3 regions of the Streptococcus mitis genome follow, and region 1 is predicted to be linked to each of the others. Evidence: predicted binding sites of a transcription regulator. Region 1 holds the regulator's gene; each other region holds the start of a gene.
What was found. Region 1 encodes CtsR, which represses protease genes until heat stress. Its sites were predicted from a motif close to TTGGTCAAAAAAGGTCAAANA; they were not measured.
Positions count from the first base shown of each region.

Region 1 (10,143 bases):
CAACTAAGGCCAAACAATTTTGATATGGATGAGCCTTGCGACGAATTAATAAGAGCTTGATCTTTCCTTCGACAAAGCAGTAGGCTACCATATCCACCGTCACACTTGGTTTTTCGTATTGAGGAAGTTCCTGCTTGTAGTACCAATCCAAAAACTCCTCCTGACTGGCATGAATTTCAAAATATTCTTTTTCCGTCATCCCTGCTGGAATCATCGTGTCCGTCATTTTATGCCTCCTTACGAACTGCCTTGGTCCATTGGTACCAACCTACTAGACTATTGAGTGTGTAAACCCAGTACATCCCTTGAATATGGATATTTTCACCCCACCAGAGGTAGATACTAAAGAGATTGGTTGCAATCCAGAAAATCCATTGCTCACGATAGAGACGTGTCATCAAGAGCTGGCCGACACCATTGGTCGCATCGGTAACACTATCACGGAAAGGGCGAGCACTATGGATACTTTGGTAAGCTAAGCCCATACTAATCCAGATGATAGCAGTTAAGGCTAAGTACTTGAGCCAGTCAAAAACAGATAATTTCTTAGCTTCAAAGTGGGATTCTTCTGCTTTTTCTTGGTCATTGATACGATTTGATAACCAAGCATAGAGACCAATCGGCTGCATGACAAAGAAGTAAACGGTCGTCAAAACTTCGCCATAAAAAGTCGCATTCATAGCCAAAATCAAATAGATAGCAGAGTTAATGGCCCCAAAGAGATAATTGCTTGCACGCCCTTCTGCTACCAAGATAACACAGACAATCCCAGTCCAAGATGCAAACAAGCTCATCCAGTCATGACTTTCTGTATTTTGCGTGAATTCCAAGATCAAGGGAACACTTGACAGGACAATAAGATACAACCACTGGAAGAGGCTACGGCCGACAAAGAGATCTTTCCAGAGCAGGTTCATGATTCCTGCAAAACCGATCTTGCGGGCTTCCGCATGGACATTTTTAAAGTTTTCGATAAATTGTGTGATTTTTTTAGTTAGTTTTTTCATATTTTTCTCCTAATCTGCTTGGTAAATGGCATCAATAGCCACTTTTGCTGCCTCATAATTTCCTAGATAATCTTCTGCTAGATAAACTAGTGGAATGTTTGCTAAGTAGTCCTCCCTAATCTGGTCCAAATGCTGGGAAAAACTATGACGAATATGGTCTTCTGCCATGGTCATATCTCTAAACCCATCATTGACATAGGAGCCGACAGGTTGCACAAAGAGAATCAAGTCCCATTTTTCCTTAGCCAAGATAGAGACAAAGAGATTGTCAAAGGTTTCTCCTGATAAGTCCCCTTGGTCCTCGGTCTCCATGTAATAATCATAGTAGCCCTTGGTTACTAAGGAGTTGGTGTCTGCTATCACCAATCCCCTATTGGCATTACTGTCGATTAACTTAGAGGTTTGATCATACTGCCCCAAAAGGAGATAATAATAATCCTTTGGAGTCAATTCATCGTCGCGGACATTGTTTTTAATCTGGTACTCACGTGCGTATTCCAGGCTGACTGGCGCATCGTAATACCTTGCCAAATCCTTGGCCAGAGTGGTCTTCCCATTGCTGGCACTTCCCATAATCAGCACCTTCTTTGTAAACTGACGACGGAAGGGTTGAGCGATATATTTCCAATATTTGCTTGGATTTTCTCGAATCATAGTCGCTGAGATACCAAACTTTCTTTCTTTCAAGACAGTCTCAAAGCCATGATTTGATAATTCTTGCTGGTAGTCTGCTTCTCCCACAAAGAAAATTAGTTCTTGCTGGGTTTCATCATAGGAAATCTCCGCAAACATCTGATTCAACCACTCCTGCCAGCCCATAGGGTAACGGGGAAGATTAGTCTCATCCAACTTGCAAACGGAGGTCAACTCGTCATCACGAAAGGCCTCTCGGATATAGCGGAATCTTTTTTGAAGCGTTAAGCCTACCTGTTCCCCTCTGTCGCCCTCATAACCTGAAACGACAACCCAGACCTGGTCACACTGCCGTTTGGCTCGCTGGATTAGATCGATATGTCCTTGATGAAGCGGAGCAAAGGTTCCAAATACCACTGCTGTTTTCTTTTTCATAAACGCATTACCTTTTTATGATTTTTGATATTTTTATTATCTATGTTTTTATTATAAACTATATTTTTGTTTTGTCAATAGTTTTTTATTGTTTTTTATAAAAAAGTAGCGAAAAAGAGAACCAAGATTGCTCTTGATTCTCCATTTTTATGCAATATCAAATTTTAACTGGCCTGCTTTAACACCAATCTTAAGTGTGCTGCCTGCCTCTAATTCTCCCTTGAGAAGAAGTTCTGCCAACTTGTCTTCCACTTCTGTTTGCAGGGTTCTGCGAAGTGGACGAGCTCCCATCTCTGGGTCATATCCTTGATTGGCCAACAATTTCAGTGCGGAAGCTTGTAATTTCAAGTCAATACCTTTTTCAGCCAAACTTGCCACTAAAGGTTTAACCATAATTTTCACCACTTCCTGCATATGGTCGCTAGACAGGCTATGGAAGACCACCTTTTCATCAATACGGTTGATAAACTCCGGCCTATAAGCTTTTTTCAGCTCTTCAAACATGCGTTTTTCCATATTTTCCTGGTCAAAACGAATGTCCTTAGCTCCAAATCCGACAGTCTTGTCATCACGAAGGGCTGTCGCACCAAGGTTTGACGTCATGATAATAATGGTATTTGAAAAGTCAACCTTGCGCCCCTTGCTATCTGTTAAGACCCCATCATCCAAGACCTGCAAGAGAACATTAAAGATGTCTGGGTGGGCCTTCTCTACCTCGTCAAAGAGGAGAACAGAGTATGGTTTGTTGCGAACTTTCTCGGTCAACTCCCCACCTTCTTCATAACCCACATAACCCGGAGGAGCTCCGTTGAGACGGCTGGCTGCGAATTTCTCCATATACTCACTCATATCAAAGCGGATAAGAGCTGATTCGTCGTCAAAAAGAACTTCTGCCAGAGCCTTGGCCAATTCGGTCTTACCGACACCTGTAGGCCCTAGGAACATAAAGGAACCAATCGGACGCTTGTGACTGCGAATCCCTGACTGGTTGCGGCGAATGGCACGGCTAATGCTTGAAACTGCTTGATCTTGACCGATGACACGTTTGTGCAATTCAGCTTCCAGATTCAGATATTTTTTAGCATCAGTCTGGGTCAGTTTTTGGACTGGAATACCTGACAAGCGACTCAAGGTAGTCAAAATATCAGACTCTGTCACCAAGTCTTTATAGACAGGCACTTCCTCTTCTTTTGCGATTAGCTGGGCTGCCTGTTTCCACTTGCCATCCATCAAGGCCTTGTCAGCTGGACTTAAGCCAGAATCATCTGCTGTTACATGCTTAGCCTTATTTTGCACTGTTGCTGCTGCTTCATCTAAGAGGTCAATAGCAGAATCTGGCAAGTGACGGCTAGTCAAGTAACGATGGGCCATCTTGACAGCTGTTTCAACCGCTTCATCTGTGATTTGCACACGGTGATGTTTCTCATAAGTCACCTTCAAACCTTGCAAAATGACCATACTGTCGGCCACACTTGGCTCTTCGATCGTCACTTTGGCGAATCGACGAGAAAGGGCCGCATCTTTTTCGATGTGTTTTTGGTATTCTTCCTGAGTGGTCGCACCAACCGTTCTCAAAGTTCCACGCGCCAAGGCTGGTTTCAAGATATTGGCCGCATCCAGAGTCGAATCAATTCCACTCCCAGAACCCATGATGGTATGAAGTTCATCGATAAAGAGGATGACTTGCCCATCTTCCTCAATATCCTTGATGATATTGTTCATGCGTTCTTCAAAGTCACCACGGAAACGTGTCCCTGCAACGACATTCATCAAATCCAGCTCTAACACGCGCATCTTAGCCATTTCCACAGGTACATCCCCACTAGCAATTCGCTGGGCAAGACCAAGCGCCAGAGCAGTTTTCCCGACACCAGCATCTCCAACCAAGACAGGATTATTCTTTGTCTTCCGACTCAATATTTGAATCATACGCGAGATTTCCTTGTCCCGACCGATGACTGGTTCTAACTTGCCAGAACGCGCTTGCTCTGTCAAATCATGCGTATAGTCCTCGAGACCACCGCTCGGAGTCTGCGGCATGCCCATCATATTGGCCATAGAATTTTGCTTGTCAGCTACTGTACGATGACGTTGACGTAAAGCCTTGAGGTCTTCACGAGTCCAACCTGCACGTTCTTCTAAATTTCGACGAAGGGCAGCAATCTTGACCTGATCTTTCTTGTCTTCATAAGAAAAACCAGCCCTCTCCAAGATACGAGTCGCCAAGGCATTGCCATCATGCAAAATCGCATAAAGGAGGTGCTCTGTCCCTAGCACCTTAGCATGGACCACTGACGCTACATACTCTGCTTCGTCAAAAAGAACCTGCAAACGATGGGAAAACGGCAATTCCGTAAAAGTTTCATCCTGGCTATAGTCTGTTTCAGTCAGTTCCAAAGCCACCTCTTCTAAACGGTCCATCTCATATGGATAATCATTTAAAGTCGCCCCTGCCACACTATAACTGTGATTGGACATGGCAATCAACAAATGCCAAGACTCTAGATAACGAGCTCCAAAATGGCCAGCAACCATGTAGGCACTTTCGATACATTCATTCAACGCTTTTGAATAGTTCATCTTACTTCCCTTTTCTATCTACCTCTTGTATGACCTGTCGTAGCATGTTTGCTCGAAGGACTGGTGCTTCTTCTCCTAGAACGCGATCCAAAGCTACTGCTACCAGCAAATTCATCTCCTGCTTGCTCATCAATTCCTGCTCAACCAAAAGCTGTAGAATATCCTCATAAATTTCTTGACTGATCCGCTCACCAATTGAGTAAAGCAGCTCCTTGAGCATTTCATGATGACTAGAAAACTCAATCCGTCCTATACGAATATAGCCTCCGCCACCACGCTTACTTTCAACCAAGTAGCCCCTACTTTCCGTAAAGCGTGTCTTGATCACATAGTTAATCTGACTGGGAACAACCTGAAAAGTATCTGCCAACTGACTCCGTTGCAACTCCACAATTCCAGATTGATCTAAAATCGCCTTGATGTAGGCCTCAATATGATCCGATGTATTTTTAAATCTCATTACAAACCCACCTCTCTCTTTAAACCTTGACTATCTTTGACTATTATACCGAAATTTTCTCATTTTTAAAAGAAAAAGGGCGCTGGTAAAGGATAATCTTCACCAACTCCCTATTTTTCTACTTATCTAAGCCTAATTCTGCCAAGATTTGACGTTTGTAGGCAATTTTTTGAACTTCCTTGTCCTCATCTTCAGACCAATCTAGTTTAATTTCTGAAACAATCTGCCCAGGGCGATTTTTCAAGATATAGATACGGTCGCTGAGATTGAGGGCCTCCTCAATACTATGCGTAATAATCAGGGTCGTCAATTGCAACTGCTTGTGAATCTCCAGATACCAAGCATGGAGTTCCATCTTGGTTATCTCATCCAAGGCGCTAAAGGCCTCATCTAAGAGAAAGAGCTTGTGCCCGAAAAGGTAAGTCCGGAGTAAGGCTACACGCTGGCGCATCCCACCACTGAGTTCATGAGGGTATTTATCTCTTACAGCTGTCAACTGGAAGGTCGCAAGAATTTCATCTGCGCGAGCAATAGCTTCTGCCTTATCCACCTTTTGAATCAAGAGGGGCAGAATGATATTACCAAGCACCGTCTTGTGCTCCAAGAGCAGATCCTTTTGTAACATATAACTCACGCGCCCCTTGGGATTTTCTTCACCATCAAGGACAATTCTCCCTGACTGAACTTCTAAAATCCCCGCAATTAAGTTGAAAAGCGTAGTCTTACCAACACCACTTGGGCCTAGGATAGAAACCACTTCACCTGAAGTCACTTTCAGATTGATATCCTCTAAAATCCTATCTTGTCCGTAGGCATAACTGACGTGTTCTAGTCTTATTTCTGTCATTATTTCACAAATTCGTTGGTGAAGCCTTTGTCTGTCAAGTCTTCTTTAAGGATACCATTTTCTTTATCCCATTTGTAGAAGGCATTCCAGCGAGCTGCATCAAATTGCCCCCATTTTTCCTTGTCGCTTGCGTATTCTTTTGACAAGTATTTTTGAGATTCGATGACAAAGTCACGTTTTTCCTTGAGTTCAGGTGCATTTTTGATGAGGATATCAGCTGCTTCCTCTGGATGCTCCATAGCATATTGGTATCCTTTTTTGATAGCTTGGATGACTTTACGTGCTTCTTCTTTGTTGTCTTTGAGGTAGTCGTTGTTAGCAATGATGACTGGTGAGTAATAGTCAAATTCTTTAACGTAGTCTTTCAAGTACATAAAGTTAGCATCTACACCTTGAGATTTGGCAAGGATACCATCCCATCCGTAGTAGATCCATGCAGTATCAAATACTCCATTGGCAATCGGTGTAATTGAGTTTGAGTCGTTATTTGGTACTTTTTCAACCTTCTCAAAGTCCCCACCTTGTGATTCTACCAAGGTTTTCAACATAGCAAGTTCAGTTGGGTCATTCCAAGTTCCGTATTTCTTACCAACCAAGTCTTTTGGACTAGCTACATTGTCAGATTTACGAGAGATGATTCCTGATGTATTGTGTTCTACGATAGCTGCAACGGCAGTAATTCCTGCCCCTTTTTCCAATTTTTTAGCCATATAGTCTTGGAAATAGACTGCAAATGGTGCCTTACCGTTAATAACCAAGTCAGAAGAACTTTCTTCTGGTGGCAATTTCAAATCAACATCCACCCCAGCTTCCTTGAAGTAGCCTTTTTCCTTAGCCACATAAAGCCCTGTGTGGTTGGTATTTGGTGTCCAGTCTAGGATAAAGTCAATCTTCTTAAGTTCTGCTTCTTTGTTGTCCTTGGAAGCAGTTCCTTGACCACAGGCCACAAGCACAACAGCTACAAGAGCTGTTAAAACAGTTAAAAACACTTTCCATGTTTTTTTCATTTTGATTTCCTCTTTTCTTTTTCCGAAACATTCTAATTCTACGAACGTTTCCATTTAATAACATATTTCTCGCTGACATCGACCAATTTCATACCAAGAAGGCTGATAATCGATACCAGAATAATAATAGCGAACATGGTATCATACTGAAACAATTTCTTGGACTGAATCATGTAGACACCTAGTCCTTCAAAGCCTCCCAACCACTCAGATACTACTGTTGTGATAAAAGCGTAGGAGACACTGACCCTCAGACCTGCATAAAAGTAAGGCAAACTGACTGGGATTTTAAAATGCCAAAGAATTTGCCAAGGTTTGGCTCGCATCAGACTAAACAAGGTCAGCATATCCTTGTCACAGTGCCTAAAACCGTCCAAGATGCTGACGATGATAGGAAAGGTTGTCGTCAAGATAATCAAGACAATCTTGGGCAAAATCCCATAACCGAGCCACAAGACCAAGATAGGAGCTATGGCAATAGTCGGAATGGTCTGAACGACCACCATCATAGGGTAAATCAGGTCATTGAGCCAAGTCAAACTATCCATGAGCACAGCCATGAGACAGGCAATCAAGACTCCCAAAATTAGACCTAGCAAAGCCACTCTCAAGGTCGCCCAGCTATGGTGCCAGAGAAATTCTCTATCACGCACAAAAGACTGGAGGATTTCAAGAGGTGTCGGCAGGATAAACTTGGGGAGAAGTTTAAGAAAACCTGCTAACTGCCAGATTGACAAGACTCCTAGAAAGCCCAATAGACTAATGTGTCGTCTCAGTATACTTTTCAAGTTTCTCATCAATACTTAAAATCTCTCCTACATTTATTTTGACATTAGAAAAGACATTATCTGCCTCCTGCCCTGCCACTTCCAGCGCTTCTTTTAGAATGCGCATGAGTTCATCAAACTCCCCTTCCAAGACCGTTTCAAATGGTGTCACCACCATAGTCACCTCTTGAGCTTGCAGATAAGCAATGACTTGATCGATAACAGCAATCCGATCAATCCCCTGTGATAGGGGTAAAATTTGCAAGGCGATGCTTGCTTTCATAAGAACCTCCTCTTCTCGTTTTCCTTTGATAAAAAGAAAAACCTTTGCCATATATGGAAAAGGTCAAGATTAGACTAAGTATCGTTCCCTACGCTGGCATTACCCAGATCAGGTGCGGTCGAAGCTTAACGCTTCCTCTCAGACTGTACACAGACTCCCATATATTATATGGACATATGATAGCGCAAAACCAAAAAAATGTCAAGGAAACTGCTTACAGAAAAACATGAAAAAGAGTTTGAAAACAAGTGCTTCAAACTCTACATAACTTTTTATTTAGCCTCGTACCAGGTTGCACCTTCATTTTCATCTGCGATGAGGGGAACACTGAGTTGAATGGCTTCTTCCATGGTTTGTTTGACCAATTTTTTCATCTCTGCCAATTCAGATTTAGGAACTTCAAGGACGATTTCATCGTGCACTTGTAACAGCATCTTGGTCTGATAACCACCTGCAACCAAGGCTTTATCCAGCTGAATCATAGCAATCTTGAGAATATCTGCCGCCGATCCCTGAATAGGAGAGTTGATAGCAGTCCGCTCTGCAAAACCACGAATATTGAAGTTGCGCGAATTGATATCTGGCAACTCACGACGACGTTTAAAGAGGGTCTCCACATAGCCCTTATCACGCGCCTCACGCACCACTTCATCCATGTAGTTTTTAATACCTGGGAATCGTTCAAAGTAGGTATCAATATAGGCTTTGGCCTCCTTACGGCTAATGCCCAAATTATTAGACAAGCCAAAGTCTGAAATCCCGTAAACCACTCCAAAGTTGACAGCCTTGGCATTGCGACGGTCGTTTGCAGTCACATCCTCAGGACGCTCAATGCCAAAGACCCGCATGGCTGTCGAAGTATGGATGTCCGCTCCCTCTTGGAAGGCCTTAATCAAGTGCTCGTCTTTAGAGATATGTGCCAAAACACGCAATTCAATCTGTGAATAGTCCGAGCTGAGAAGGACACTATCCTCCCACTCAGGCACAAAAGCCTTACGAATGAGACGGCCCTGCTCCAAACGCACAGGAATATTTTGCAAGTTTGGATCCACACTAGACAGACGTCCAGTCTGGGTCAAATCCTGCACATAGCGAGTATGAATCTTGCCATCAGCCAAAATCCAGTCCTGCAATCCAATTACATAAGTCGATTGAATCTTAGCAATTTGACGGTAATCCAGGATTTTCTTAACAATCGGAGCAATAGGAGCCAGGCGCTCCAAGACATCCACCGCTGTCGAATAACCTGTCTTAGTTTTCTTAGTGTATTCTAGAGGAAGTCCCAATTTTTCAAAGAGAAGCACGCCCAACTGCTTAGGCGAGTTGATATTAAACTCCTCACCAGCCAGTTCGTAAATCTCCTGAGTCAGTTTTTCAATGACAAGCTCATTTTCAGCCTGCATCTCAAGTAAGGTCTCTTTCTTGACCGTAATCCCAGCAATTTCCATCTTGGCAAGGACAAAAGCTAGAGGTTGTTCCATATCATAAAGAAGCTCTAATTGCCCATTTTCACTGAGTTTTTCAAGCAAAATAGGCGCAGTCTCAAACAAAACAGCAAGCTTACGAGCCAAGTGCTCCAAGAATTTCTCACGTTCAGGAATGGCCTTCTTGACACCCTTACCGTAGAAAGTTTCATCATCAACCAAGTAAGTCTGACCGTAAAGACTCGCGATGGTCGCAATTTCATTGTCCTCCACAGTCGAAAGGAGGTATTTAGCCAAGCGACTGTCAAAAGCAGGCGCCTGCAAATCCACACCAAAACGATGCAAGAGAACTTTGGCTTTCTTGAAGTCATAAACTCTCAGAGGTGTTTTTTCTAAAAAATTCTTGAAAATCGGGTCTTGCAAAAGCTCAAGCTTGTCTGTAGCATAGAGCTTATCGCCACAAGACCAGGCAAATCCAACCAAATCATCCGTATGGTAATTCTCTCCAAAAAGCTCAAAATGGAAGATAGACTCTTCACTCAGCATATCTTGAGTGACTTGGTCAACAATAGTAAAATCCAAACTCTCAGCCACATCAGCTGACGACACATTTAAAGCCTGCTTGAACTGTTTGAATCCCATCTCATCGTAGAATTTCCCAAGATTTTCAACATCTGGACCACTATAGACCAAATCCTCT
Region 1 covers NZ_CP047883.1:2,032,991-2,043,133, forward strand. Annotated here, with positions in the region: gene M594_RS09770 (NUDIX domain-containing protein) at 1-226, opposite strand, end outside; gene pnuC (nicotinamide riboside transporter PnuC) at 228-1,007, opposite strand; gene M594_RS09780 (AAA family ATPase) at 1,017-2,075, opposite strand; gene M594_RS09785 (ATP-dependent Clp protease ATP-binding subunit) at 2,223-4,655, opposite strand; gene M594_RS09790 (CtsR family transcriptional regulator) at 4,657-5,115, opposite strand; gene M594_RS09795 (ABC transporter ATP-binding protein) at 5,234-5,962, opposite strand; gene M594_RS09800 (ABC transporter substrate-binding protein) at 5,962-6,969, opposite strand; gene M594_RS09805 (ABC transporter permease) at 7,008-7,766, opposite strand; gene M594_RS09810 (thiamine-binding protein) at 7,729-8,019, opposite strand; TPP riboswitch at 8,088-8,190, opposite strand; gene polA (DNA polymerase I) at 8,292-10,143, opposite strand, start outside.

Region 2 (10,143 bases), 600 kb from region 1:
TTCAATCCCTTGTGTCAGAAAAGTACTGCCTATTCCCTGCCCCTTACTTGCTGTATTGACAGCTAAAGTCATCAAATACCAATCAAACTCTCCAGATTCTTCTAAATGCTTCTTAGAACGTTTTACAAAGTCAAAGTATTTAAAAAGATTTCGTGGTCGAATGTATCGAAAAATGTTTGTCCCACCATTTTGTAGATAGGATAGTATACAGAAATCTTTTTGTTGCAAAAGGGCGACTGCTAGTAATTCTCCATCTTGTTCTGCAACTAAACAGTTTCCTTTTTTAATATAGACTCTAGTGAGCAATGTTTGTAATGTTTCTACAAAATTAGGATAATAATCAGGTTTCTTTAAATCATCAGTTATAATCGTTAAAAAGGGATAGTCAAGAAAGGAATTGGCTAATAATTTTCCAATTTTTTCGTATTCTTCAAGTCTTGCCTCTCGATATATCATGTCTCCCATACTTGTCTCCTTTGTTAGCTATAAAATCTTATATAATGTGATTTCAAGATAAAAAATTGGAGATGATTTAAAAAGCTAAATAAACCCAATTTTGTTCCATAAGGTTTAAAAGACTTTTTAATCTCTCCAAGATTTTATTTGGTTGGAATCGAAATTCCAATTAATTTTTCTGAATAGAGGGTTTTGATATTGGCTTCATCAATAGAGTCCTTATCAATTTTACGTTTCAAGAAAAATTCTTGAATAGCTTCGATTTCAGGTTCGCGAATAGCGCGGTGTTTGTTTGAGATGAGGATTTCATAGTGAAGCGGAGCTTGGGTAAAAATAACATCTGTATTACCTGCAGAATAGACCTCAACAAGGGTTGCATCTGTACTTTCTAGCTGGCTTTTTACAAGTTGCGAGTGTGAGTTTGTCGTATTGATAAGCTTCATAACATTTCCTCCGATTTCTAATTCTATTATAGCACTTTTTGAATAAAGTGGCTTGATTTAGCCAATCTTATGCTGTTTTTTCCAAGATTCGATGGCCCATTTATGGCTACCACGTTTGAGATTTTCAATAGCCTTGTCAATAGGGAACCAGGCAATATGATTAAAGTCTTCTAGTGGCTTTTGCACTTCTTTGAAAGAAGTCGCTTCATAGAGGTAGGCAGGATTGTAGTAGTAGGTGTCACGGTGACGAGAGTAGAAATATTCGTCAGCTTGTCCGTAATAGGTACCAATTTCAGCTGTGAAGCCAAGCTCTTCAATCAATTCACGTTTTAGGGCTTCCTGATGGTTTTCACCTGCTTCAATTTCGCCACCTGGTAGGAACCAAGCACCATTAGGTGCTTGAACAAGAACAATTTGTTTTTGTTCAGCATCAGGGATAACTGCATATACGCCATAGCGTGAAACATAGTCTGTATTTGCTTTCTTTTCTCCGAAAGTTGGGTTTGCCATTGGATTTTCCTCATTATTTATTATCTTTATTATTATCTTAATGGACAAAGACCGAGCTGTCAAGAATTTATAGTTATTTTAATAAAAAGGAGCAGAAAATTTTCATTTTCTACTCCTTTTCTATAGGATTTATACTTCTTTTTCAGAAGTTTTTACTTCAGCTTTTTTGGCAGATTTAATCTGAATGTTGCCCTTGCTGGTCATAACTGCCTTGAGGTCTTTTTCACTTGGGTTTTCAAGGTAGTAGTCTGTGATAGCATCTTCAATATGGTCTTGAATGGTACGACGGAGTGGCCGCGCCCCCATTTTTGGATCATAACCGAGGTCAACTAATTTTTCCTTGACCTTTTCAGTTACATCTAAATGAATGTTGTTGCTAGAAAGGCGCTTGTTAACGTCTGCAAGCATAAGCTCGACAATCTGAAGGAGGTTGTCCTTGCTGAGAGCCTTAAATTCGATAATACCATCAAAACGGTTCATAAACTCTGGGCTAAAGAAGTTACCGAGTTCACCGAGAACAGAGTTGGTACGTCCTTCTCTAGCAGCCCCAAATCCAACGCTGGCTTCTGCCTTACCTGTACCTGCATTTGAAGTCATGATGATGATGGCGTCCTTGAAGCTAACGGTACGTCCTTGTCCATCTGTTAAACGACCATCGTCCAAGACTTGAAGGAACATATGCATGACATCTGGATGGGCTTTCTCTACTTCATCCAAGAGAATAAGAGAGTAGGGATTGCGGCGGACTTTTTCAGTTAATTGCCCAGCCTCGTCATAGCCGACATAACCTGGAGGGGCACCGACTAATTTCGCCACACTGTGTTTTTCCATATATTCACTCATATCAAAGCGAATCATGCTGTCAGCAGAACCAAAAAGTTCAATGGCTAGTTGTTTGGAAAGTTCTGTCTTACCGACACCAGTTGGTCCGACGAAGAGGAAGCTTCCGATTGGGCGGTTAGGCGTACCGAGACCGACACGATTACGGCGAATAGCCTTGGCTATCTTATCAACTGCATCGTCCTGTCCAATAACATGAGACTTGAGGTCTTCAGCTAGATGGATGAGTTGAGATTGTTCTTTCTCTTTCAAATCGCCAACAGGAATGTTGGTTTTCTGCTCGATAATGTGCTCAATGGTTTTCTCACTGATGATAGGAGTATCTTGGTCTGTGACCTTTTTCTTTTGCATTTCCTTATACTTGGCAATCTGGTCGCGGAAATAAGCCGCCTTCTCAAAATCTTCCTCTCGTGTAGCTTGAGATTTGAGATTTTCAGCCTCAATCAAGCGCTGATCAATTACTTTAGGATCGACAAAATTCAAGGTCAAGTTCATCTTAGAACCAGCTTCATCCAGGAGGTCGATGGCCTTGTCAGGCAAGAAGCGATCTTGGATGTAGCGATTGGAAAGAGTTGCAGCTGCTTCAATTGCAGCATCGGTATACTGAACGTGGTGGTAGTCTTCGTATTTCTTTTGAATTCCTTTGAGGATAGTGATTGTTTCTTCCACTGTTGGTTCATCGACCTTAACAGGTTGCATACGACGCTCTAGGGCTGCATCCTTTTCAATGATACGGTATTCATTGAGGGTAGTAGCACCGACCAATTGCAGTTCTCCACGAGCAAGGGCGGGCTTGAGGATATTTCCTGCATCCATATTGCCATCGCCTGCAGAACCAGCACCGACAATTTCATGGATTTCATCGATAAAGAGGATGATATCCTCACGTTTGCGAATTTCTTCCATGAGTTTTTGCATGCGTTCTTCAAATTGTCCACGGATACCCGTTCCTTGAACTAGGCTAACCACATCCAGACGGATGACTTGTTTGCCTTGTAGTTTATGGGGAACATCTCCATCAACTACTTTCTGAGCTAGACCTTCGACAACGGCAGTTTTTCCGACACCTGGTTCACCGATAAGAACAGGATTATTCTTGGTTCTGCGATTGAGAATTTCTATGACACGGATAATCTCATCGTCGCGCCCAATAACGGGGTCAATATCTCCACGACGGGCAATTTCAGTTACGTTGATACCAAATTCTTCCAGCAGGCCTTTTTCTTGGCTTGGTGGAGGAGTTTGAGCAGGTCCACGATTTTGGGAACCATAACCGCCATTTCCACCGTAACCTCTACCTGATTGGGTTGGGGGAGTCGGAGGAGTATTGCTAGAAGGTCTAAAATTATTTAGGTCATTGAAGAAATCACCGAAAGGATCAAAGTCACGATTGTTCAGATCAGTTATACCTTTAAAGAGGCTATTGTTAGGATCTGTCTTGATAATCTTATAGCAGTTTTGACAGAGGTCAATTTGTTTTTGCTTTCCATTGAGATTGGTATAAAGATGAATTGTTGAGTCATTGATTTTACAGTTTTGACAAAGCATACATCTACCTCATTTCTTTCTTTAGCTTGACCTGTCCAAAGGTCAATAATAGTCAAATTTCTATACTCTCATTATAACAGGATTGGGGTGTAAATCAAGTAAAAAGATTGAGGCTTTGAGAAGTTATTATAATGAAAATATTTGTGGATTTGGACTATAAAAAAATCCTATTTGTGAGACAAAAAGGATTTTGGTTAGACATGCAGGGTGTAATCCCAGCTTGTTTTGTATTAGTAAAGGAGTTCGTAAATCTCCATTGCAATCAAGTCAATGCTGTCAAACGTATAAGTTTCGCGAGCTTCGACATCACGAAGGGTAAAGATTGAGCCGTTTTCTTCGTCGTGGCTGTATGCAACTTCTGCAACAACAACTCCTTCGCGTTCAAAATTACGTTTTAAATTTCCACCGTCTTTTGTCATTGCTTCAAGGCGGTTGATGATTCTAACCAAATGTGATTCCATTTTGATTCTCCTTCATTTCTTATCGTTACTATTTTACCATAAAGGAGGTCAACTTGCCTAGAAAAAACTAAGATTTCTCGCTAATTCTACTAGCTTAAAGGTTTTTTGAATAAATTAGACAAAAGATTTGAATTTTAATTCAATACATGTTATAATCATACAGTATTCTATTTTAGAAAGCAGTGTGACTATGAATTTTTCTTTTTTACCTAAGTATTTACCTTATTTTAACTATGGGGCTGTCGTGACGGTTCTCATTTCTATCTGTGTTGTCTTTTTTGGGACTATTTTGGGTGTTGTCTTGGCTTTTGGGCAACGTTCAAAGTTTAAACCGCTTGTTTGGCTCGCCAACTTGTACGTTTGGATTTTCCGCGGGACACCGATGATGGTTCAGATTATGATTGCCTTTGCCCTTATGCACATCAATGCTCCGACTATTCAGGTTGGAATTTTGGGTGTTGATCTTTCTCGTCTGATTCCAGGGATTTTGATTATCTCTATGAACAGTGGTGCCTATGTTTCTGAGACTGTTCGTGCTGGGATTAATGCGGTTCCAAAAGGTCAGTTAGAGGCGGCCTATTCTTTAGGGATTCGTCCTAAAAATGCGATGCGCTATGTGATTTTGCCACAAGCAATCAAAAATATCTTGCCAGCATTGGGGAACGAATTTATCACTATTATCAAGGATAGTTCCCTCTTATCAGCTATCGGTGTTATGGAGTTATGGAATGGGGCTACAACAGTTTCTACAACAACCTATCTACCTTTAACACCACTTTTATTTGCAGCCTTTTATTACTTGATTATGACCTCTATTTTGACAGTAGCCTTGAAAGCTTTTGAAAAACGTATGGGACAAGGAGATAAGAAATAATGACAGAAACCTTGATAAAAATTGAAAATTTACATAAATCCTTTGGAAAGAATGAAGTATTGAAGGGCATCAATCTCGAGATTAAACGTGGAGAGGTTGTCGTTATTATCGGTCCTTCAGGGAGTGGGAAATCTACCTTGCTTCGCTCTATGAATTTGTTGGAAGAAGCGACCAAGGGTAAGGTTATCTTTGAGGGAGTTGATATTACGGACAAGAAGAATGACCTGTTTGCCATGCGTGAGAAGATGGGCATGGTTTTCCAACAATTTAATCTTTTTCCTAATATGACTGTGATGGAAAATATCACCTTGTCACCTATCAAGACCAAAGGTGAGAGCAAGGCAGTTGCTGAGGAGAGAGCCCAAGAGCTTTTGGAAAAAGTTGGTTTACCAGATAAGGCAACTGCTTATCCACAGAGTTTGTCAGGTGGTCAGCAACAGCGGATTGCTATTGCGCGTGGTTTAGCTATGGAACCTGATGTTTTGCTTTTTGACGAGCCAACTTCAGCCTTGGACCCTGAAATGGTAGGTGAGGTATTGGCTGTTATGCAAGACCTTGCTAAGTCAGGGATGACTATGGTTATCGTAACACATGAAATGGGATTTGCTCGTGAGGTGGCAGACCGTGTTATCTTTATGGCAGACGGTGTGGTTGTTGAAGACGGAACACCAGAACAGATTTTTGAACAAACCCAAGAACAACGGACTAAAGACTTCTTGAGTAAGGTTTTATAATCTATTTTAAAATTTCAAGACAAGATTAGTGAAAAGCTCGACCAGAGCTTTTTCTTATAGTTTGAAACTATAGGATAGCCTAGGAAAGAAGTGTTAGAGGGGACCAGTAGTTTTTGGTATAATGGAAGATATTTGAAAGAAAAGAGAAGTGATATGACACAGATTATTGATGGGAAGGCTCTAGCAGCGAAGTTACAAGGACAGCTGGCTGAAAAGACTGCAAGATTAAAGGCAGAAACGGGGCTAGTACCTGGTTTGGTAGTGATTTTGGTTGGGGACAATCCTGCCAGCCAAGTCTACGTTCGTAACAAGGAGAGGTCAGCCCTTGCGGCTGGATTCCGTAGTGAAGTTGTGCGAGTTCCAGATACCATTACTCAAGAGGAATTGTTAGACTTGATTGCCAAATACAATCAAGATCCAGCTTGGCATGGAATTTTGGTCCAGTTACCATTACCAAAACATATTGACGAAGAGGCAGTTTTATTAGCTATTGATCCTGAAAAGGACGTAGATGGTTTCCATCCCCTAAACATGGGGCGTCTTTGGTCTGGTCATCCAGTCATGATTCCTTCTACACCTGCAGGAATTATGGAAATGTTCCATGAATACGGGATTGACTTGGAAGGTAAAAATGCGGTCGTCATCGGTCGTTCCAATATTGTTGGAAAACCTATGGCCCAGCTTCTTTTGGCAAAGAATGCTACAGTGACTTTGACCCATTCACGTACTCATAATCTTGCCAAGGTGGCTGCTAAAGCAGATATTCTGGTTGTTGCAATCGGTCGTGCCAAGTTTGTGACTGCTGACTTTGTAAAACCAGGTGCAGTTGTCATCGATGTCGGGATGAACCGCGATGAAGATGGTAAGCTCTGTGGGGATGTTGATTATGAGGCAGTTGCCCCACTTGCTAGCCATATTACGCCAGTTCCTGGAGGTGTCGGTCCTATGACCATTACCATGCTGATGGAGCAAACCTATCAGGCAGCACTTCGGACATTGGATAGAAAATAGGAAAAAAGAAGGTAGAATAATGTTTTACCTTCTTTTTATGTAGTGTATGTAAATGAATGCAGTCTATGATGATATGAATCCATAAACTATAAATTTGAAGTATGAAAATGCTATTAATGGAATGAAATTTGTATTGGAAAGAGTCTAGAATAGAAAGCTACTTTCATTGCACCTATTTCTTTTGAATGAACTTATCTTGCATACCATTTTATTAGGTTAAATTGATGGAAAATGATTGCAATTTTAGGTGTGTTTTGATATATTCAATATATAAAATATATTATCGAACTTGGTACTTGTTTGTGTATTCAGAAGGAGGTTATTTTTTAAAATAAAGTAAACGCTTACTTTGTATCAAGAAAAAGAAATGAGGATTTTAATGAACAAAAGACTTTTTGATAAACGTTGTCATTATAGCATTCGTAAATTTGCAATAGGTGCGGCATCTGTAATGATTGGGGCTAGTATATTTGGTATTTCAGCTGTACAAGCTGAGGAAGTGGCTTCATCCAATACTCAAACAGAAGAAACAACTGTTCATCAACCTCAGCCTTTAGATAAGCTTCCTGATGATGTGGCAGCTGCTATCGCAAAGGCTGATGAGAATGGCGGGCGTGAGTTTGTAAAACCCAAAGCTGAGTCGACAGAAGATAAAGTGACTAAGGATACAGAAACTACTAGACCTGCTAACGATGGTAGTCATGAATTGGCTAGTCCTAAAGTGGAAACTCCAAATAAAGTAGAAGAAAGAACCAAAACTGAGGACAAACAGAAATCTGAAGAGACAAATCCAAAGCCTGTTGAATCTGCAGTAACAGCTGGAACAGAAGTAAAAGAGGATTCTAAAAAAACTTCTGAAAAGGACCAAGTGAAAGCAGACACTGAGATCAAACCTTCTTCTGAAAAATCGCAAGCACTATCTGGAGAGTCAAACAAAGCTGAAGTTGAAAAGGAAAAACAGCTATTATCGGATCGAAAACAAGATTTTAATAAAGATTGGTATTTTAAACTAAATGCCCAAGGAGATTTTTCAAAAAAAGATGTGGATGTTCATGACTGGTCTAAATTGAATCTTCCTCATGATTGGAGTATTTATTTTGACTTTGATCACAAATCTCCCGCGCGTAATGAAGGTGGACAGTTAAATGGTGGAACAGCTTGGTATCGTAAGACTTTCACATTAAATGAAGCAGACAAGAATAAGGATGTTCGTATCAATTTTGATGGGGTTTACATGGATTCAAAGGTCTATGTAAATGGTAAATTTATAGGACATTATCCAAGTGGCTATAATCATTTTTCATATGATATCACAGAATTTTTAAACAAGGATGGTAGTGAAAATTCAATTACTGTTCAAGTGACCAATAAGCAACCAAGTAGTCGTTGGTATTCAGGAAGTGGGATTTATCGTGATGTAACTCTTAGTTATCGTGATAAAGTCCATGTTGCCGAAAATGGTAATCATATCACTACTCCAAAACTTGCTGAGCAAAAAGAAGGGAATGTTGAAACACAGGTTCAAAGTAAGATTAAAAATACGGATAAGAAGGCTGCTAAAGTCTTTGTGGAACAACAAATCTTTACTAAGGAAGGCAAGGTTGTTTCAGAATTAGTGCGCTCTGAAACGAAGAATTTAGCAGAAAATGAAGTTGCAGATTTCAGACAAACAATCCTAGTTAATAAACCAACTCTTTGGACGACAAAAAGTTATCATCCTCAACTGTATGTGCTGAAAACAAAGGTTTATAAAGAAGGTCAACTAGTTGATGTAACAGAAGATACATTTGGTTACCGTTATTTCAATTGGACTGCTAAGGATGGTTTCTCTCTGAATGGTGAACGCATGAAATTCCACGGAGTAAGTATTCACCATGACAATGGAGCTTTGGGTGCAGAAGAGAATTATAAGGCTACCTATCGGAAATTAAAACTCCTGAAAGATATGGGGGTTAACTCTATTCGAACAACCCACAATCCAGCTAGTCCTCAGTTGCTTGATGCTGCAGCTAGTTTAGGTCTTTTGGTGCAAGAGGAAGCTTTTGATACTTGGTATGGTGGCAAGAAGACTTACGACTATGGACGGTTCTTTGATCAAGATGCAACTCATCCTGAAGCTAAGAAGGGGGAGAAGTGGTCTGATTTTGATCTTAGAACAATGGTAGAACGTGATAAGAACAATCCGTCTATCGTCATGTGGTCTCTTGGAAATGAAGTAGAAGAGGCAAATGGTAGTCCTCGTTCTATCGAAACTGCTAAACGTTTGAAGGCTGTCATTAAAGCGATTGATACCGAACGTTATGTTACCATGGGTGAGAATAAATTTAGTCGTGCAGCAACAGGTGATTTCTTAAAAGTTGCAGAAATCATGGATGCTGTCGGTATGAACTATGGTGAACGTTTTTATGATGCGGTTCGTAGAGCGCATCCAGACTGGCTCATTTATGGTTCTGAAACCTCTTCAGCTACTAGAACGCGTGATTCTTATTACAATCCTGCTCAAATCCTTGGACACGATAACCGTCCAAATCGTCACTATGAACAATCTGACTATGGTAATGACCGTGTTGGATGGGGAAGAACAGCTACTGAGTCATGGACTTTTGACCGTGATCGCGCTGGCTATGCTGGACAATTTATCTGGACAGGAATTGACTATATCGGTGAACCAACTCCATGGCATAACCAAGATAATACACCTGTGAAGAGCTCTTACTTCGGCATCATCGATACGGCTGGTTTACCGAAGAATGATTTTTACCTTTACCGTAGTGAATGGTATAGTGCTAAAGAAAAGCCAACTGTTCGCATTTTACCACATTGGAACTGGACTGAAGAGACACTTAAGGATCGCAAGATGCTGGTCGATGGAAAGGTTCCGGTTCGTACCTTCTCAAATGCTGCAAGTGTCGAATTGTTCTTAAATGGTGAGTCGCTTGGTAAAAAGGAATTTACTAAGAAAACGACAGAAGATGGACGTCCATATCATGAGGGGGCTAAACCAAGTGAATTGTATCTTGAGTGGCTTGTGAAATACCAACCAGGCACACTGACTGCGATTGCTCGAGATGAAAAAGGCAACGAAATTGCGCGTGATAGTGTGACAACTGCTGGGGAGCCAGCAAGGGTTCGTCTGACTAAAGAAGAGCATGTTATCACTGCAGATGGAAAAGACCTATCCTACATCCATTACGAAATTGTTGATGGCGATGGGAATGTGGTTCCGACAGCTAACAATCTTGTTCATTTCAATCTTCATGGTCAGG
Region 2 covers NZ_CP047883.1:1,434,605-1,444,747, reverse strand. Annotated here, with positions in the region: gene M594_RS07075 (GNAT family N-acetyltransferase) at 1-465, opposite strand, end outside; gene M594_RS07070 (DUF1827 family protein) at 600-899, opposite strand; gene M594_RS07065 (NUDIX hydrolase) at 957-1,409, opposite strand; gene M594_RS07060 (ATP-dependent Clp protease ATP-binding subunit) at 1,539-3,797, opposite strand; gene M594_RS07055 (DUF1797 family protein) at 4,028-4,258, opposite strand; gene M594_RS07050 (amino acid ABC transporter permease) at 4,449-5,132, shown strand; gene M594_RS07045 (amino acid ABC transporter ATP-binding protein) at 5,132-5,866, shown strand; gene M594_RS07040 (bifunctional methylenetetrahydrofolate dehydrogenase/methenyltetrahydrofolate cyclohydrolase) at 6,020-6,877, shown strand; gene M594_RS07035 (SIALI-17 repeat-containing surface protein) at 7,257-10,143, shown strand, end outside.
Region 2: M594_RS07060 (ATP-dependent Clp protease ATP-binding subunit) is a predicted target of CtsR. The motif match lies at 3,836-3,856, and genes of this name have one in related genera.

Region 3 (10,143 bases), 570 kb from region 1:
GTACGGTTTACATTGATCCCCATCAATTGTGCCGCATCGCTATCTACAGATACAGCACGCATGGCTTTCCCCATCTTTGTTTTTTGGACAATGACTTGTAACAAAATCATCAAAATCAAGGAAATGGCCAAGATCATTAACTGCACATTTGTTAAGCTGATTGGTCCCAAATCATAGCGAACTGTTTGAATCGCTTGAGGGAAGGCACGGGTATTGGCACCAACCAGATAGACCATCCCATACTCCAATAGGAAAGAAACCCCAATAGCCGTAATCAAAACAGCAATACGAGTAGAGTGACGCAAAGGTCGGTAAGCAAGGAACTCAATCACGACACCAAGAATGGCTGTCGCTAACATAGCTACAATAAGAGCTACAAAGAAATTCATTTGGAAAGAATTAATCAAGAAATAACCGATAAAGGCTCCCATCATATAAATATCACCGTGGGCGAAGTTGATGAGCTTGATAATTCCGTAAACCATGGTATATCCTAGGGCTAACAGCGCATAAACACTACCTAGAATCAAACCATTTACTAGTTGTTGGAGCATAAGATTCACTCTTTCTATTTATAATTTCGAGGGTTTTCCCTCACTTTTTATAAGTTCTTATACTCAATAAAAATCAAAGAGCAAACTAGGAAACTAGCCACAGGCTGTACTTGAGTACGGCAAGGCGACGTTGACGCAGTTTGAATTTGATTTTTGAAGAGTATTAAACATCGAAACAGGGAGTGAGTCAGAGGCTCATTCCCTATTTCAACATTTTTCTATTATGGTTTTACAACTTCTGCTGCTTCAACCTTACCATTGTTCATGGTCATCATGTAAGCAGTTTTGACTGTGTTGTGGTCTGCATCAAAGCTTGTTTGACCAGTTACACCTTCAAAATCTTTTGTTTTAGCAAGGTTATCCTTGATTTCACCAGAGTTTTTAGCACCTTTTGCTGCGTTTGCTACAAGGTGAACTGAATCATAAGCCAAGGCTGCAAATGTTGAAGGCTCTTCGTTGTACTTAGCACGATAAGCATCAAGGAAGGCTTTTGCTTTAGCTGAAACTTCTACAGTAGTTGAGAAACCTGAGATAAAGTAGATGTTTGATGCTTTTTCAGCAGTTGCTTGTTGTACAAACTCTTCACCGTTAAATCCATCACCACCAACGATTGGTTTGTCAATTCCCATACCACGCGCTTGGTTTACAATTTTACCAGCTTCAGTGTAGTAACCAGGAACGATGATAGCATCAAAGTCTTTCCCTTTCATTTTTGTAAGGGCTGCTTGGAAGTCTGTGTCACCTGCTACGAAAGTTTCATCTGCAACGATTTCACCTTTGTAAGCTTCACGGAAGGCTTTGGCAATATCTTTAGCATAGTCGCTGGCATTGTCAGTGTAAAGAACAACTTTCTTAGCTTGCAATTTTTCAGAAACATAGTTTGAGATAATTTTTCCTTGGAAGCTATCTTGGAAAGTTCCGATAAAGAGGTAATCTTGACCTTTAGTCAATCCATCTTGAGTCGCACTTGGCGAAATCAATGGAACACCTGCTTTTGTAGCGTTCGCTACCGCAGCTGCAGTCGCACCAGATGTCGCAGGTCCTACGATTGCTGATACTTTAGATTGAGTTACAAGGTTAGTTGTTACTGAAGCCGCCTCAGCTGTTTCAGACTTATTATCTTTATCGACTACTTCGATTTGTTTTCCGTCGATACCACCTGCTGCATTGATTTCATCAACGGCCAATTGGGCACCTTTTTGTTCAGATGTACCGTAAGCTGCTACGGCACCAGTTTCCTCGAAGTTAAATCCGATTTTGATTGTCTTTTCATCTACTGAGTTACCAGCAGCGTTTGACGCTCCAGACTTCACTTCTCCACAGGCTGCAAGAAGTGCTACACTTGCAAGCGCCACAAACGATAGGGCAAATTTTTTCTTCATCTTTTTTGTCTCCTTATTCTTAAATAGCATGTTAAGAATATACCGAATTATCAGAAAATTGTCAACACTTTTCTTGAACTTTTTCGATGATAACGTTTTCCCTTCGATAAAGATTGCCCACAAAGGGTGTTTCCAACTCTTGGATATGACAAACTCTGACTTTTTTTATAAACTTTTCCTTGCCCAAGCGCCCGACCAATTGCTCCATTTCTTGAGTTGGAACATAGAGTTGTAAGTAACGATGTTTCTTGGAATGATAGGTAATATCTCCATAATCCTGCAGTTTTTTTGCATCACGATTATAGTAAAGATAGATAATCAAGCCAGATCGATTGACTTTTTCAAACATGATAAATCCTCTTTCTAAGAAATCTCCCCCTATTATACCAAAAAAAGCAAACTCAGTCGAGTTTGCCTTCTTTAATCATTAGTTCAATGAATTGTTGGCCATGATTTCATCAATAAAGCCATATTCAAGTGTTTCTTGGGCGCTCATCCAATTATCGCGTTCTGCATCTGCATGGACTTTTTCGATTGACTGACCTGAATTTTCAGCCAAGATTTTTTCCAAGATGTTACGAGTTTTGAGCAAGTGTTCTGCAGCAATCGCCATATCGGTTTGTTGAGTACCACCACCTGTACCACCCATTGGTTGGTGGATCATATACTCTGCATTTGGAAGCATGAAACGTTTGCCTTTTGCTCCACTTGATGCAATGACCGTCCCCATAGATGCAGCCATCCCCATAACGATAGTTTGGACATCTGCCTTGATAAAGTTCATGGTATCAACGATTGCCAAACCAGCTGAAACTGAACCACCAGGTGTATTGACATAAAGGTAAATATCTTTTGTACTGTCTTGGGCATCCAAGAAAAGCAATTGGGCAATAACAGAGTTAGCCATATTGTCTTCAACTGGACCTGTCAGCATGATGATGCGGTCTTTGAGAAGACGTGAGTAAATATCGTAGGAACGTTCTCCACGACTTGTTTGTTCAATAACTACAGGAATCATTCATTTCTCCTTTTGAGTTTTAATTTTGTTGGTCAAATGACTGAAGATAAGACTATTATAATATCTTGGTCAAAAAAGGTCAAATTTTTGCTCTGTTTTCATCAGACAGAAACAAAAATTCAACCTCCTTTCACGACTGGAAATTCTTTTCCAATTCATTCTTCTTTTCGATTTTATTTCGTACCGAACAAGCGGTCCCCAGCATCCCCAAGACCTGGAACGATATAACCGTGTTCGTTCAAGCGTTCATCCAAGGCTGCTGTAAAGATTTCTACATCTGGATGAGCTTCTTGAAGGGCTTTTACACCTTCTGGAGCAGATACAAGGCAGACAAATTTGATATTTGACGCGCCACGTTTTTTAAGAGAATCAACAGCTAAGATTGCTGAGCCACCTGTTGCCAACATTGGGTCTACGACAAAAATTTGACGTTGGTCAATATCTTCAGGCAATTTCACCAAGTACTCAACTGGTTGAAGCGTTTCTTCATCACGGTACATACCGATGTGGCCAACTTTAGCAGCTGGAACCAAGCTCAAAAGTCCATCCACCATCCCGATACCTGCACGCAAGATTGGAACGATAGCCAATTTCTTACCTGCCAATTGTTTTTGAACTGTTTTTGTGATTGGTGTTTCGATTTCTACATCTTCTAGTGGAAGATCACGAAGTACTTCATACCCCATCAACATTGCAATCTCATCTACTAGCTCACGAAAAGCTTTTGTAGAAGTATCTGTACGACGCAAGATTGACAATTTGTGTTGAATCAGTGGATGATTAATAACTTCAATTTTTCCCATTTTTGGAATTCCTTCTTTCAATTTATTCTTCTTATTATACCAAAAAACGGTTTAAAAATCTTTCTAAACCATTTATTTTTGATAATTTTTCACATTAAATCAGCCTCTTTAAGAGCTGTCTGTACTGTCTCAAGTGGTAAATGGGTCAATTCTGTTCCTTTTTCTTGATAGAGGTATTGGGCGTAGTCGTCCATTCGGTACTGGTTGATATAAACCACGCGCTTGCAGCCGACCTGCAGCAATTGTTTTGTACAGTTGAGACAAGGAAAATGGGTCACATAGGCTGTAAAGCCTTTAGGAACACCACGTTCTGCACCTTGAAGGATAGCATTAACCTCAGCGTGAAGGGTGCGAACACAGTGGCCTTCGATGACCAGACATTCGTGATCAATACAATGCTCGGTTCCTGACACCGAACCATTGTAACCAGTGGAAATAACCTTATTATCTTTTACCAGAATCGCGCCCACTTTGGCACGTTTACAAGTGGAACGATTGGCAATTAGTAGAGCTTGGGCTGCAAAATACTCATCCCATGCTAGTCTTTCTTCAGTCATATCTCTTCTCCTTTTTCTCTATTTTTTAAAAAATGGTAACCGTAAATCTGCAATCTTTTCAGCAGGTACCTTCATGCCATCCTTGATCCATTTTAAAAGGACTGAGACGATGGCTGAACTCCAGAAGGAATGAAGATAAGAGCTGACACCTTTTGATTTTCCATGGTATTTTTCCAGAAACTCCTGCATGGCTTGGACAAAGATTTTTTCCAGATGGTAATCCAAGGCCAGTTGAATCACTCTGGCTTCCTTTCTTGCTTCTCGAAAAAGGTGAACCCAGACCAGATAAAGGTCTGTCTTTAAATCATAATGATGCAACTGTTCCATAATATTGTGGACAGTTCGTTTAAAGACGCTTTCTAAAATCTCCTCTTTAGAATCATAATTGCGATAAAAAGCCGCACGCGAAACGCCTGCACGTTTGACCAATTCAGAAATACTAATCTTGGTCAAGTCCTTTTTTTCCAAGAGCTGCAAGAGGGCTGTTTCGATGGCTTCTCTAGTTAATAAATTGGATTCTTGGTTTGATTTTCTGAGATTTTCAAGAGATTTTTCAGAGATTCTACGTTCAGACATAACATTTTCTTTCTACTTGTCACAACAGACAGATGAGGCTTTTGTTTCAAGGGTTTTCATGATATAATTGTAAAAAAAGACAGAACCTTTGTCAATGTATAACTGACAAAGATGGAGAATTTCTATGACTTGGAAGATTATTGCTGACTCTGGTTGTGATTATCGTCAACTGGCAAAACCAGCTATTGACACGACCTTTGTAAGTGTCCCCTTAACCATTCAAGTAGCTGATCAGATTTTTGTTGATGATGCCAGTCTTGATATTGACCAAATGATGGAAACCATGTATGCAACTGCAGAAGCTTCAAAATCAGCTTGTCCAAGCCCAGATGATTATTTGCGAGCATTTGAAGGTGCCAAAAACATTTTCCTAGTAACCATCACCGGTACTCTTTCTGGCAGTCACAATAGTGCTCAACTGGCCAAGAATATTTATCTGGAAGACCATCCTGACACTAAGATTCATGTAATTGATAGTTTGTCTGCTGGTGGGGAAGTTGACTTGCTCGTAGAAAAATTGAATGACTTGATTGACCAGGGCTTATCTTTTGAAGAAGTGGTTGAAGCTATCAATGCCTATCAAGAAAAAACCAAGTTGCTCTTTGTTCTAGCAAAGGTCGATAACTTGGTGAAGAACGGCCGTTTGAGCAAGCTTATCGGTACGGTCGTTGGCCTTCTAAATATCCGTATGGTCGGAGAAGCTAATGAAACTGGAACCCTTGAATTGCTACAAAAAGCAAGAGGAGCAAAGAAATCGATTCAGGCAGCCTATGAAGAGTTAGTGAAAGCAGGATATGCTGGTGGTCGTATTGTCATGGCTCAACGCAATAACGAGAAATGTTGCCAACAGCTCTCAGACCGAATCCGTGAAAATTTCCCACAGGCGGATATTAAAATTCTCCCAACATCTGGTCTCTGCAGTTTTTATGCAGAAGATGGTGGTTTGCTGATGGGGTATGAAATTGATTAATTGCATTCTTGACAAGAGGTGGCCGTCATCTCTTGTTTTTTTGTGGTACAATAGAGCTATGAAACATTTTGATACTATTGTCATCGGTGGAGGTCCTGCTGGCATGATGGCTACGATTTCCAGTAGCTTTTACGGGCAGAAAACACTTCTCATCGAAAAAAATCGGAAACTTGGAAAAAAATTAGCTGGAACTGGCGGTGGTCGTTGCAATGTCACCAATAACGGAACTCTAGACGATCTACTCGCTGGCATCCCTAGAAATGGGCGCTTTCTCTACAGTGTCTTCTCCCAGTTTGATAACCATGATATCATTAACTTTTTTACAGAAAATGGTGTTAAACTTAAGGTCGAAGACCACGGCCGCGTCTTTCCTGCTAGTGACAAATCGCGAACCATAATCGAGGCTTTGGAAAAGAAAATCACTGAGCTAGGTGGTCAAGTTGCTACTCAAACAGAAATTGTTTCGGTTAAAAAAATCGGTGAACAGTTTGTCCTTAAGTCCGCAGACCAAAGCTTCACTTGTGAGAAACTCATTGTCACAACTGGTGGTAAATCTTATCCTTCTACTGGTTCGACTGGTTTTGGTCATGAGATTGCCCGTCATTTTAAACACACCATTACTGAGCTTGAGGCAGCTGAAAGTCCTTTGTTGACAGATTTTCCACACAAGGCCTTGCAGGGGATTTCGCTGGACGATGTGACCCTAAGCTATGGTAAGCATGTCATCACTCACGATTTGCTCTTTACCCACTTTGGTTTGTCAGGCCCTGCTGCCCTACGTATGTCTAGCTTTGTCAAAGGTGGTGAGCTTCTCTCTCTCGATGTCTTACCTCATCTTTCTGAGGAGGACTTGGTTGTATTTTTAGAAGAAAATCGGGGAAAATCCTTGAAAAACGCTTTAAAATCTTTATTACCTGAGCGTTTGGCAGAATTTTTTGTGCAAGGCTATCCTGACAAAGTCAAACAACTGACTGAAAAGGAACGAGAACAACTTCTCCAGTCCATCAAGGGACTAAAAATCCCTGTGACTGGTAAAATGTCCTTAGCTAAATCCTTTGTTACCAAGGGTGGTGTCAGTCTTAAGGAAATCAATCCTAAAACTCTAGAAAGTAAGCTGGTCCCTGGCCTCCACTTTGCTGGTGAGGTACTGGATATCAACGCCCACACAGGTGGCTTTAACATCACTTCTGCCCTCTGTACTGGCTGGGTGGCGGGATCAAACCCAATCTAAATCTAAATTATTCAATGGCTAAATCAGCCCCAAAAGAAAGGAACTACTTTGGAACATATTATCTTGTTAAGGGGAGTTACTCCTAATGGAAAAAATGCTATCCCTAAAATGTCTTATCTAGTAGATATCTTGACAGAAGCTGGTTTTCAACAAGTTCGAACCTATATTCAAAGTGGGAATATCATTCTTGAAAGTGACTTAGATTTAGAAAAAATACGAGAACGTGTCCATACTCTAATAAATGAAAATATTGGTGCTGACTTAAAAATGGTAATCAAGAACAAAAGTGATTTTAAAAAAATTGTCCAAGAAAACCCGTTTGAAGAACACTATCTTTATGACCGTATACACGTGATTTTTTATCAAGAATCTATTCAAAGTCTCCCTTTAGAAAAATTGAAAATTGATTATGGTGAAGAAGAAATTTGTATCGGTAACCATTGTCTTTACCTCTATCTCCCTAGAACTGCAAAACAAAAGAAACTCCATACCAACTATCTTGAAAAGCTTTTTAATGTAGATTTGACAATGCGAAAACTAAATGTAGTAGAAAAATTATTAAGCAAGTAGTGCTTGAATTTAGTAAAAATCGGAAGAATACTCCTCCGATTTTATTTTGTCTGAGTTTGGACATAGTGGGCAATCACATCTGATGTGTACTGGGCTGTTCCAATTCCAAATTTGTCAATGTTTTCCTTAAACTCTGGGTTATAGACGTAGCCTTTACCGATATGACCGAATACTTCAATAGAGCAGTCGAATCCATAAGTACGGATGGCTTGCAAGAGTTTAGTGGCTTCTTCTTGATTTTCGGTTGCTGTTACAGGCAGTCCAGCTTGAAGATTTTGTGACAAGGATCGAAATACTTGATTGAAGGCAGCCGTAGCTTCGTCTTCGTGACCTTTTTGGCGCTCGAGCGCTTGGTCCATCACTTCTTGTCCATATTTCTCTACCGCCTCTTGGTGGTATTTTTGATGGTCTTGGTAGTTAAATCCAGCAAATTTCTCTTGAATGCTCATTTCTCTTTCTCCTTTTTGTTCTTGAATGGTTTTTTGCAAGGTTGAAATCAAGGTATCCAGATGTTCCCTTTCTCGAGTCAAATAGTCCAACTGCCTGGTCAAATGAGGCAATAAATCTTCCCTTTCTTCCTTTAATAGCTCTGCTATTTTTTCTAAAGAAAAACCTAGATATTTGTAATAAAGAATAACCTGAAGGCGTTCCAAATCCTCCTGACTGTAGGTTCGATAGCCGTTTTCCGACTTTAAAGGAACCAAAAGTCCTATCTTATCGTAGTGGTGTAGGGTCTTGACAGAGACGCCCGAAAGCTGCGCAGCTTCTTTTATATGGTACATTATTTCCTCCTTATACTCAATGAAAATCAAAGAGAAAACTAGGAAGCTAGCCGCAGGCTGTACTTGAGTACGGTAAGGCGACGCTGACGTGGTTTGAATTTGATTTTCGAAGAGTATTACATTGATAGTATAACCCCTCCCCTCAGGTCAGAGTCAAGCGTTTTTGCGAAATTTTTTACTTTATCATAACATGAAAATGGTTTTCTTGACAGACCTTAGAAAACATGATAGGATAGTCAAGTCTATCAATCAAAAGAAACGCTCATTTTGAGTACTTATGAGGCTATTTGCCAAGGGCAGTAGCTTTTTCTTTTGTAATACTAATTTTAGGAGTTTAACTATGTCTGAAAAATCTCAATGGGGTTCTAAACTGGGCTTTATCCTAGCATCTGCTGGTTCAGCCATCGGACTTGGTGCCGTTTGGAAATTCCCCTACATGACTGCTGCTAACGGTGGAGGAGGCTTTTTACTGGTCTTTCTCGTTTCCACTATTTTAATCGGTTTCCCTCTCTTGCTTGCTGAATTCGCCCTCGGCCGAAGTGCTGGTGTCTCAGCAATCAAAACCTTTGGAAAACTAGGCAAGAATAGTAAGTACAACTTTATCGGTTGGATTGGTGCCTTTGCCCTTTTTATCCTTTTATCGTTTTACAGTGTTATTGGCGGCTGGATTTTAGTCTATCTAGGCATTGAGTTTGGAAAATTGTTCCAAATTGGTGGAACGGGGGATTATGCTCAGTTATTTACTTCAATCATTTCAAATCCAGCCATTGCCCTAGGAGCTCAAGCAGCCTTTATCCTATTGAATATCTTCATTGTATCACGTGGGGTTCAAAAAGGGATTGAAAGAGCTTCGAAAGTCATGATGCCCCTGCTCTTTATCATCTTTGTCGTCATCATCGGTCGTTCTCTCAGTTTGCCAAATGCCATGGAAGGGGTTCTTTACTTCCTAAAACCAGACTTCTCTAAGCTGACAAGTGCTGGTCTCCTCTATGCTCTGGGACAATCTTTCTTTGCCCTCTCACTAGGGGTTACAGCCATGCTGACCTATGCTTCTTACTTGGATAAGAAAACCAATCTGGTCCAGTCAGGAATTTCTATTGTAGCCATGAACATCTCGGTATCCATCATGGCGGGTCTAGCCATTTTCCCAGCCATGTCAGCCTTCAATATCCAATCTGAAGGAGGACCGAGCCTGCTCTTTATCGTCTTGCCTCAACTCTTTGACAAGATGCCTTTTGGAACCATTTTCTACATCCTCTTCCTCTTGCTCTTCCTCTTTGCGACAGTCACTTCTTCCGTCGTTATGCTGGAAATCAATGTAGGCAATATCACCAATCAGGACAACAGCAAGCGTGCCATGTGGAGTGCCATTTTAGGAATTTTGACCTTTGTCTTTGGAATTCCTTCAGCCCTATCTTACGGTGTCATGGCGGATGTTCACATCTTTGGGAAGACCTTCTTTGACGCTATGGACTTCTTGGTTTCCAATCTCCTCATGCCATTTGGAGCTCTCTGCCTTTCACTTTTTACAGGCTATATCTTTAAAAAAGCTCTTGCCATGGAGGAACTCCATCTCGATGAAAGAGCATGGAAACAGGGACTGTTCCAAGTCTGGCTCTTCCTTCTTCGTTTCATCATTCCAATCATCATCATCGTGGTCTTCATCGCCCAATTTATGTAATCAAAAAGGACTTGAGTAG
Region 3 covers NZ_CP047883.1:1,461,434-1,471,576, forward strand. Annotated here, with positions in the region: gene M594_RS07150 (branched-chain amino acid ABC transporter permease) at 1-554, opposite strand, end outside; gene M594_RS07155 (ABC transporter substrate-binding protein) at 776-1,936, opposite strand; gene M594_RS07160 (YlbG family protein) at 1,998-2,285, opposite strand; gene clpP (ATP-dependent Clp protease proteolytic subunit ClpP) at 2,364-2,954, opposite strand; gene upp (uracil phosphoribosyltransferase) at 3,128-3,757, opposite strand; gene M594_RS07175 (deoxycytidylate deaminase) at 3,847-4,314, opposite strand; gene M594_RS07180 (TetR/AcrR family transcriptional regulator) at 4,333-4,890, opposite strand; gene M594_RS07185 (DegV family protein) at 5,015-5,860, shown strand; gene M594_RS07190 (NAD(P)/FAD-dependent oxidoreductase) at 5,919-7,091, shown strand; gene M594_RS07195 (DUF1697 domain-containing protein) at 7,140-7,661, shown strand; gene M594_RS07200 (MerR family transcriptional regulator) at 7,703-8,443, opposite strand; gene M594_RS07205 (sodium-dependent transporter) at 8,784-10,124, shown strand.
Region 3: clpP (ATP-dependent Clp protease proteolytic subunit ClpP) is a predicted target of CtsR. The motif match lies at 3,020-3,040, and genes of this name have one in related genera.